2 regions of the Acidovorax sp. AC410 genome follow, and region 1 is predicted to be linked to the other one. Evidence: riboswitches for the same ligand, from Rfam matches in the RefSeq annotation. Region 1 holds a riboswitch; the other holds the start of a gene.

Region 1 (4,964 bases):
TCGACAAGCTGTCGGCCGCTGACAAGCAGGCCTTCCTCGACGCGGCCAAGGAAGGCACCAAGGCCAACCGCGCCCGCGTCGACGAAGACGATGCCAAGGGCGTGGCCGACCTGCGCGCCAAGGGCATGACGGTGATCGACAACGTGGACAAGGCCAAGTTCGTCGCCACCCTGGCGCCGGTGAACGCCGAGTTCGAAAAGCAGTTCGGCAAGGCCGCGCTCGACAAGATCCGCGACGTGAAGTAAACCGCCGCGCTCCGCAGTGCAGAACCAAACACCCCGTAGCAACGTCGCTGCGGGGGTTTGGTTTTTTCCTTTGATCCTTTCTCTTGCCGTGGCTGGCCCTGCCCCATGAAAAATGCTTTCCTGACCTTTGAGCGCTGGACGACCTCCATCGCCATGCTGGCCGCGTGCGCCATGCTGGCGCTGGCTTCGGCGCTAGGCATGTTCCAGATCATCACTCGGTTCGTGCTGGAGCAGCCCGCCGAATGGACCGAGGTGCTGATCCGCTTCAGCCTGATCTGGATGGTGTTCCTCGCCATCCCCGCCGCCTTTCGCCAGGGGGCGATGGTGAGTGTGGACGTGCTGTACCGGTGGAGCCCGCCCAGGATGCGGCGCGTGCTCGACTGGGTGGTGTCCCTCGCCGCGCTGGCGCTGATCGGAGTGATCATCTGGTGGGGTTGGGACTATTCCGTGCGCGGCGGCGTGCAGAGCATGGCCGGCCTGGAGTCGGTATCGATGTTCTGGGCCTACCTGGCCATGCCTGTCGGTGGCCTGTTCTGCGTGGTCGGCATCATCGGCAACCTGATCGATCCCCTGCGCATGGAACTGGAGACCGCCCAATGAGCCTGGTCATGATTTCAACGATGGTGCTGTGCTTTGCACTGACCATTTCGGTAGCGGTTTCCATCGGCCTGGCGTCCATCCTGGGCATCCAGGCCTCCAATGCCAACATGCTCATCTCCGTCAAGGAGATGTTCGGCTCGATCAACAAGTTTCCGCTGGCGGCCATCCCCTTCTTCATCCTGGCGGGCAACCTGATGGAAACCGGCGGCATCTCGCGCCGCCTGGTCGAGTTCGCCAAGAGCATCGTGGGTGGCGTGCAGGGCGGCCTGCCCATGACCTGCGTGCTCACCTGCATGATCTTCGCGGCGGTGTCTGGCTCGTCGGTGGCCACCACCTTCGCCATTGGCGCCATCCTGATCCCGGCCCTCATCAAGCATGGCTACCCCACGAGCTATGCCGCGGCGCTGCAGGCCACCAGCGCGGAGCTGGGCGTGATCATTCCGCCCTCCATCCCGATGATCCTCTACGGCGTGAGCGCCGAGGTATCCATCGGCGAGCTGTTCATCGCCGGCTTCGGCCCCGGGCTGCTGATCAGCTTCGCGCTGATGCTCTTCGTCTGGGCCTACTGCAAGTGGAAGGGCTGGGGCAAGAACGATGGCGAAGGCCGCATGTCTTTCGGCAAAGCCACACTGCAGGCCGGCTGGGCGCTGCTGATGCCGGTGATCATCCTGGGCGGCATCTACGGCGGCGTGTTCACCCCGACCGAGGCCTCGGCTGTGGCGGTGTTCTACGCGCTGATCGTGGGCGTGGTGATCTACCGCGAGATCCGCATCAAGGACCTGTTCGCCATCCTGCGCAAGTCGGCGATCTCCTCGGCGGTGATCATGTTCATCATCGCCAACGCGGGGCTGTTCGCCTTCCTGATCACCCGCGCGGGCGTGCCCGACGCGATCGGCCGCTGGCTGGAGTCGGTGCTGCAATCGCCCACCCTGTTCCTGCTGGGTGTGAATGCGGCCCTGTTCGTGATCGGCATGTTCATCGAGACCAGTGCCGCCATCATCGTGCTGGCCCCCATTCTCGCGCCCGTGGCCATGCACTTCGGCGTGGACCCCGTGCATTTCGGGCTGATCATGGTGGTGAACCTCGCGCTGGGCATGATCACGCCGCCCTTCGGCGTGAACCTGTTCGCAGCCTGCACGGTGGCGCGCATCTCGCTGGACCGGATCATCAAGCACCTGCTGCCCTTCGTCTGCGTGATCCTGGTGTGCCTGATGTTCATCACCTACATTCCGGGCATTTCGCTCACCTTGCGCGATCTGGTGTATTCAAAGTAGGTAGAATCCGCCGGGTCAGGAGAGAGCCTTCCCCAGCAATGGTGAGGGGGCCGCCGAAGGCGCAGGGACACCCCGAACGCTCAGGCAAAAGGACTGGCAACCGCCTGCAGGGATGCAGGCGTTCCCTTGCTGGAGAGAGGTGGCCGCGCAGCACAGCGCGCAGGCCACCCACCGAAGGAGCAAGCCGCAGCCGCCAGCCAGGGCGGTGCGGTGAATCTCTCAGGTAAAGCGGACAGCAGGGCAAATCCCGCAATCCATGAATGGGTTGCGGCTTTCATTTGCCCGGAGTCCGCCCCATGTCTGCCCCTGCCACCGCCCCCCTGCTCACCACGCCCCTGAACGCCCTGCACCTGGAGCTGGGCGCCCGCATGGTGCCGTTCGCGGGCTATTCCATGCCCGTGCAGTACCCCGCCGGCCTGATGGCCGAGCATGTACACACCCGCACCGCAGCAGGTCTGTTCGACGTGTCGCACATGGGCCAGCTCCAACTCATCGGCCCGGATGCCGCCGCTGCCTTCGAGACCCTGGTGCCCGTGGACGTGGTCGACCTGCCCGTGGGCAAGCAGCGCTACGGCCTGCTCCTCACCGACGAGGGCACCATCATCGACGACCTGATGTTCTTCAACCAGGGCAACGACACGCTGTTCGTGATCGTCAACGGCGCCTGCAAGGTGGAAGACATCGCGCATATCCAGGCGCGCATCGGCCAGCGCTGCGAGGTGGTGCCCATGCCCGACCATGCCTTGCTGGCACTGCAGGGCCCGCAGGCCGTGACCGCCCTGGCGCGCCTGGCCCCGGGCATCGAAAAACTGGTGTTCATGACCGGTGGCAGCTACGCCATCGCCGGGTGCGACTGCTTCGTGACGCGCAGCGGCTACACGGGCGAGGACGGTTTCGAGATCTCGGTGCCCGCGGCCCAGGCCGACACGCTGGCCCGCGCCCTGCTGGCCCAGCCCGAGGTGAAGCCCATCGGCCTGGGCGCACGCAACTCGCTGCGCCTGGAAGCCGGCCTGTGCCTGTACGGCAACGACATCGACACCACCACCACCCCACCCGAGGCGGCGCTGAACTGGGCGATCCAGAAGGTGCGGCGCACCGGTGGTGCGCGCGCAGGCGGCTTTCCCGGTGCCGACAAGGTGCTGGCGCAGATCGACAACCCCGCCAGCCTGGCGCGCAAGCGCGTGGGCCTGGTGGCGCTGGAGCGCGTGCCCGTGCGCGAGCACACCGAATTGCAGAGCACCGATGGCCAGAAGATCGGCGAAGTCACCAGCGGCCTGCTCGGGCCCACGGTCAACGAACCCGTGGCCATGGGCTATGTCACGCCTGCGTTTGCCGCCATCGGCACCCGCGTGCACGCCATCGTGCGCGGCAAGGCCGTTCCCATGGAGGTGCGCGCCATGCCGTTCACCCCCGCCAACTATTTCCGCGGCTGATTTCACACCGCTGCGGGCCCGGCCCGCTACATTGCTGATTCCTTCATTTTTTCAAAGCCACAGGAGCTTTCCCCATGACCGTCAAATTCTCCAAAGACCACGAATGGATCAACGCCGCCGACGCCAACTCCGCCGTCGTGGGCATCACCGTGCACGCCCAGGACGCCCTGGGTGACGTGGTGTTCGTGGACCTGCCCGAAGTCGGCAAGAGCTTTGCCCAGGGCGAAGTGGCCGGCGTGGTCGAGTCCGTGAAGGCCGCCGCCGACGTGTACATGCCCGTCTCGGGCGAGATCGTCGAGGTCAACGAAGCCCTGCGCGCCGACCCCTCGCTGGCCAATTCCGATCCCCTGAACACCGGCTGGTTCTTCAAGGTCAAGCTCAGCGATGCCGGCCAACTGGACGCACTCTTGAGCGAAACCGACTACACCGAGTTCGCCAAGAACGCCTGACGCGAATTGGGCTTCGCCCGGCTAACGTCGTTGGGTCGCCTTGCCGTGCCACAGCACTGTCTGCGTCTCCCCGCCTAGTTATCCGGCCGAATCCCAATTCGCTTGCCGCCCTGCCCTCCTCTGACGAAGCCTGAGACCTGCCCCATGTTGATGCAATCCGCCCTGCCGCTCGGCGCGCTCGAAAACGCCACCGAATTCCTGCCCCGCCATATCGGCATCGATGCGGCCGACGAAGCACACATGCTGTCGGTGATCGGCGAGGCCTCGCGCCGTGCCCTCATCGAAAGCATCGTGCCGCGCTCGATTGCACGCAGCACGGCCATGGACCTGCCGCTGCCCGTGACGGAAGCGGCGGCCCTGGCAGAGCTCAAGGCCATGGCAGGCAAGAACCAGGTGCTGCGCAGTTTCATCGGCCAGGGCTACTACGGCACGCACACGCCGGGCGTGATCCTGCGCAACGTGCTCGAGAACCCGGCCTGGTACACGGCCTACACGCCCTACCAGGCCGAGATCTCGCAGGGCCGCATGGAGGCCCTGGTCAACTTCCAGACCATGGTCTGCGACCTGACCGGCATGCCCATCGCCAACGCTTCCATGCTCGACGAGGCCACGGCCGCGGCCGAGGCCATGACCTTGGCCAAGCGCTCGGTCAAGAGCAAGAGCAACCGCTTCATCGTCGCCGGTGACGCGCACCCGCAGACCATCGAGGTCATCCAGACCCGTGCCAAACCGCTCAACATCGAGGTGGTGCTGGCGAACTCCGCACCCGAGTGGCATGCGGCGCTCGACGGCGAATACTTCGCCGTGCTGGCCCAGTACCCCGCCACCAGCGGCCGCATCGACGACCTGCGCGCCGACGTCGAAAAAGCCCATGGCAAGCAGGCCGCCTTCATCGCCGCGGCCGACCTGCTGGCGCTGACCCTCATCACCCCGCCCGGCGAATGGGGCGCCGACATCGTGGTC
Region 2 (4,964 bases), 5.3 Mb from region 1:
CTGACCACCCTCCGTTCCCCGTCTTAAAAGGAGCATTCCGTGCACAGCCTTCTCTGGTCCCTTTCCACCCTTGCTGCCCGCCCCTGGAAGGGCCGCTGGCTGCTGGCCGTGGCCCTGCTGCACACGCTGGCGGCGGCCGTGATGTTCACCCCCCAGTGGCAGATCCTGTGGCAGCGTGGCGTGTTCAACGCCGTGGCAGACGACATGCACCTGGGCACCGCCGTCTGGTTCCTGCTGTTCGGCGCGGTGCTGGCCCTGCTGGCATGGGAGGTGACGGCGCTCGAGCGCAGCCAGCCGGCCGAGGCGCTGCGGCCCATGGGCTGGTGCCTGCTGGCCCTGGTGCTGGCCGGCGTGGTGCTGATGCCGGTGTCGGGCTTCTGGCTGGTGCTGCCGCCGGCGCTGGCCTTGCTGGTCCGCTGATGTGACATAAATCACGCTTTGGGTGCGCAAGCCGCGCCGCAGCAACATCCGCTTACAACTCTTCGCACGAGCACTACACCGGCTTGACGCAAAACGCCCAGGATCAAGGCTCCGGTTCCGCAAGGAATCATTTCCAAGGAGACCTTCATGGCCCGCATCGCCCTCGCCGTCGCTTCCCTGGCCTTGCTGTCGCTGGGTGCCATTGCCCCGGCGCTGGCATCCCCCAGCGCCACCGTCGTCATCCAGACCGGCGACCCTTACTACCAACACCCCGTGCAGCGCCCCGCCCTGGCGCCGCTGCAGGTCACCCCGGTGCAGTACCACGCACCCCCCCCACCCCGCTACGAAGCGCCACCGCACGCGCGCCGTGGCATGGCCTGGGTGCCCGGCCATTGGGAATGGCGCGGCGGTCGCCATGTCTGGATCCAGGGCTACTGGGTCAAGGCCCGCCCCGGCTACAGCTACCGCGAGCCGCGCTGGGAAGAGCGCGATGGCCGCCACCACATGCGCCCCGGCGGCTGGGACCGCGATGGCGACGGTGTGCCCAACCGCCACGACCGCCGTCCGGACAACCCGTACCGCAACTGATGGCGGCAGGCCGGCCGCCCTGCGCGGGCCGGCCCCGCTCGCCTACAGGGACCAAGGCGCAGCACCTACAGACGTGGCGCCGCTGCCTGCCCACCATACAAAGGCGACACAACAACATTGAAGAAGGAGTCATCCATGGCTTACAAAACCACTTACGCAGCCCTTATTGCAACCACCCTGGCTCTGGCAAGCCTCTCGTCTGTGGCCACGGCCCAGCCGGTGCACCAAGGTACCGTGGTGATCCAGTCGGGCCCCCAGGGGTACCAGGTGATCCCCGCTCCTCCACCACCTCGCCGCGAGGCCGTGCCACGCCCCCGCCGCGGCCAGGTCTGGGAAGAAGGCCATTGGGACTGGCGTGGCGGCCGCCATGTGTGGGTCGCTGGCCACTGGGTGAAGGCACGCCCCGGCTACGCCTACCGCCAGCCCACCTGGCAGGAGCGCGACGGCCGCTGGGAAATGCGCCGTGGCGGCTGGGACCGTGACGGTGATGGCGTGAGCAACCGCAACGACCGTGATCGGGATGGCGATGGTGTATCGAACCGCCGCGACAGCAACCCGGACAACCCCCGCCGCAACTGATGCCTGACCGGGCCATCGCCCGGCCTTGTATCAGCAATGAACGCCGCACATTAGCTGCGGCGTTCGTCTTTGCGGCGCCTAGAATGGACACCGCAGGAGAGCAAGCGGCAGTGCCCGCTTCACCGAAGGCGCAAACTCCCATGCACGCTCAGGTTCCGTACTGCACCATTCATCAAGGCCGTCTGGAGAGCCGCTACGCCATGTAGCGCACCGAAGGAGCAAGCCGCAGCCCATGAGGGGCGGCGGTGAATCTCTCAGGTACCAAGGACAGGGGGAGCGGCAGCCGGGCAAAGACGTGCCCGCTGCACGCTATCGATATTCCATAGCCCACAGCGACACCGACAGGCCCGGCGATTGCCCTTCCAGAGGCTTTCAAAATGCGTGTGATCGTTCTTGGCGCCGGCCTGCTCGGCGTGACTTCGGCCTATTTCCTGCAGCAACTCGGCCACGAGGTGACCGTCATCGACCGCCAGGGTGCGCCCGGTGCGGAAACCAGCTTTGCCAACGGTGGCCAGATCTCGGTGAGCCATGCCGAGCCCTGGGCCAACCCCAGCGCGCCGCTCAAGGTGCTGCAGTGGCTGGGCAAGGAAGATGCGCCCCTGTTGTTCCGCATCCGTGCCGACATGCGCCAGTGGCTCTGGGGCCTGTCGTTCCTGCGCAACTGCACGCCGGCGCGCACGCGCCACAACATCGAGCAGATCGTGCGCCTCGGCACCTACAGCCGCGACACGCTGCAGCAGCTGCGCGCTGCCACCGGCATCGCCTACGACCAGCGCACGCAGGGCATCCTGCACTTCTATACCGACCAGAAGGAGTTCGACGGCGCCCTGGCCCCGGCCGAGCAGATGCGCCAGCTCGGCTGCGAGCGCCAGGTCATCAGCGCCGACGAGGCCGTGCGCATCGAGCCGGCCCTGGCGCACATCCGCCCGCAGCTGGCTGGCGCCACCTACACCGCGGAGGACGAGTCGGGTGATGCCAATACCTTCACGCGCGAGCTGGCACGCCTGTGCGAGGCAGCGGGCGTGCAGTTCCGCCTGGGGCACCACATCACGGCGCTGCGCGAGGCCGGCGGGCGCATCGACCATGTGGAGCTGACCACCGCCGAGGGCCGCTTCGAGCGCGTACACGGCGACGCCTTCGTACTGGCCATGGGCTCGTTCAGCCCGCTGCTGGCACAGCCCCTGGGCATCCGCCTGCCCATCTACCCGGCCAAGGGCTACTCGGTGACCATGCCGGTCAAGGACGCATCGATGGCGCACCAGGTGAGCCTGACGGACGATGAGTACAAGCTGGTCTTCTCGCGCTACACCAGCGAGCGCGGTGACCGCCTGCGCATTGCCGGCACGGCCGAACTCAACGGCTACAACCGCGACCTCAACCAGGTGCGCTGCGACGCCATCGTGCGCCGTGTGGAGCAGTTGTTTCCCGGCGCGGGCGATGCCAGCCGGGCCCAGTTCTGGACCGGCCTGCGCCCCGCCACGCCGAGCAACGTGCCGCTGATCGGCAAGACGAAACTCGGCAACCTGTTCCTCAACACCGGCCACGGCACGCTGGGCTGGACGCATGCCTGCGGCTCGGGCAAGTCGGTGGCGCGCATCGTGAGCGGCCTGGCGCCGGAACTGGATTTCGCGTTCACGGGCATGCCGCAGAGCAGCGTGCCCAGCCTGTTGCCTGCGGCGTCGAAGGCCTGAGCAAGCGCCCGGTCAGGGCGCGGCGCCCGAGGCCTGCGCGACGAAGCTCGCCAGCGCCCGCATGTCCTTGTCGCTGAGCTTGTCGGCATAGGACGGCATGACGCCGATGCCCGCGCGCAGCGCGCGCAGCACGCGCTCGGCGTTGGGCTTGAGCTCGTCCAGGATGGGGCCCACCTGCCCCTCGGCCCCGGCCGCCTGCAGCGTGTGGCACACGGCACAGGAGGGCTGGATCTTGCCGAACAGCTCCTTGCCCCGTGCCAGTTCGCTGGCGTCGGCGGCCCCAACGGCGCCGGAGACCAACGCCAGCAGCGCGGCCATGGCCGTGGTGCGCAAACTGCTCACCACCTCAAGCGACTGCCACGGTCACACCGTGGTCGCGCCAGCTCGTGTTGTTGTAGCCACCCAGGTTTTCCTCGCGCTGCTCGGGCTGCACGTTGCCAGCCGTGTCGGTGGCGCGGCTGAGCAGTTCGTGCGAGCCTGCGGCCAGGCGCACGGGCAGCACGAATTGGCGCCACGCAAAGCGGCCCAGGTCAGGCCCGATGAGCCGGGCCGCCTGCCAGGTCTTGCCGCCATCCACCGAGACGTCCACGCCCTTGACGCCGCGTGTGCCGCCAAATGCCACGCCATGCACCTGCACCATGCCGGCCTTGAGCGTGCCTTGCTCGGGCAGGGGACCGTTGATCCAGGACTTGGTCGTCATCTCCCACACCGAGGGCTGCTCGGGGCTGGCCTTGGTGCCGGGCGGGGACATGCGGTAGCCGTGGGACATGATGCGCGCCTGGGACTGCTCGGCACCAAAGGCCACGCGCTTGACGTACTTGATGTTGTTCACCCCCTGGTAGCCCGGCACGATCAGGCGCAGCGGCCCACCATGGGCCAGCGGCATCGGCTCGCCGTTCATCTCCCAGGCCAGGATGGCATCGTCCAGCGCCTGGATGGGCACCGAGCGCTCGACCACCACCGTGAGGGGGTCCACGCCCTCGGGCAATTTCTCGCCACCCGTGCCGGTGAGGTAGGCAGCACTGCCCGCCAGCCCACCCAGGGCGGCCACCACGTTGCGCAGCGGCACGCCGCTCCAGACCACGCAGCCTGCCGCACCCACCGTCCACGGCGTACCGCTGGGCTTGCTGGGGAAAAAGCCGCGCCCGTTGCCCGAGCACTGCAGCACCGTGGTCACGGTCTCGATGCCCAGGGTCCGCAGCTCGGCCAGGGTCAGCGTGCGCGGTGCCTTTACGCCCTCGATGGAGACGCTCCAGGCATCGCGGTCGGCCACGATGGCGGCATCGGGCGCGGGCAGGTTGTTGCGGATGTACAGCTGGCTCGATGGCGTGACCACCCCCGTGCCGAACGCCGAGCGGCGCGTCTCCAGCGTGCTGCTGCTGTGCACGATCAGGCTGCCAGGGTTCTTCCACCCCGCATAGGCGGGCAGCGGCTTGGCCGCTGCGGCCGGCACGGCCTGGGCATGCACCCCCCTTGTCCATGCGGCCAGCCCCAGGGCGCTCAGTGCGGCAGCGCTGCCGGTGAGCAGGTGGCGGCGCGGCAAGGTCACGGGATTCTTCATGGAACGGTCCTCCAGAGTTGACAAAGCAAAGGCAGTGTTTCCGCAGTCGGCACCGGTCACAGACGGCCGCCAGGATGCGGGGCATATCCCATTCTGGTATGGCAGCCCCGATTTGCCCTGGGGGT

What was found. A riboswitch is a leader RNA that binds a small molecule or an ion and turns the genes downstream of it on or off. The one in region 1 is predicted to bind glycine.
Region 2: it holds a riboswitch for glycine, as region 1 does, so the genes downstream of both, AC0IZS_RS05870 (D-amino acid dehydrogenase) here and gcvT (glycine cleavage system aminomethyltransferase GcvT) in region 1, are expected to answer to the same signal.

Annotation. Positions count from the first base shown of each region.
Region 1 covers NZ_CEEDCG010000001.1:6,582,297-6,587,260, forward strand. The annotation lists gene AC0IZS_RS30585 (TRAP transporter substrate-binding protein) at 1-245, shown strand, start outside; gene AC0IZS_RS30590 (TRAP transporter small permease) at 351-845, shown strand; gene AC0IZS_RS30595 (TRAP transporter large permease) at 842-2,119, shown strand; glycine riboswitch at 2,134-2,217, shown strand; glycine riboswitch at 2,239-2,365, shown strand; gene gcvT (glycine cleavage system aminomethyltransferase GcvT) at 2,416-3,552, shown strand; gene gcvH (glycine cleavage system protein GcvH) at 3,627-4,001, shown strand; gene gcvP (aminomethyl-transferring glycine dehydrogenase) at 4,146-4,964, shown strand, end outside.
Region 2 covers NZ_CEEDCG010000001.1:1,267,538-1,272,501, forward strand. The annotation lists gene AC0IZS_RS05850 (ABC1 kinase family protein) at 1-4, shown strand, start outside; gene AC0IZS_RS05855 (DUF6463 family protein) at 40-420, shown strand; gene AC0IZS_RS05860 (YXWGXW repeat-containing protein) at 568-1,008, shown strand; gene AC0IZS_RS05865 (YXWGXW repeat-containing protein) at 1,144-1,587, shown strand; glycine riboswitch at 1,760-1,868, shown strand; gene AC0IZS_RS05870 (D-amino acid dehydrogenase) at 1,965-3,278, shown strand; gene sorU (SorU family sulfite dehydrogenase c-type cytochrome subunit) at 3,291-3,596, opposite strand; gene sorT (SorT family sulfite dehydrogenase catalytic subunit) at 3,625-4,839, opposite strand.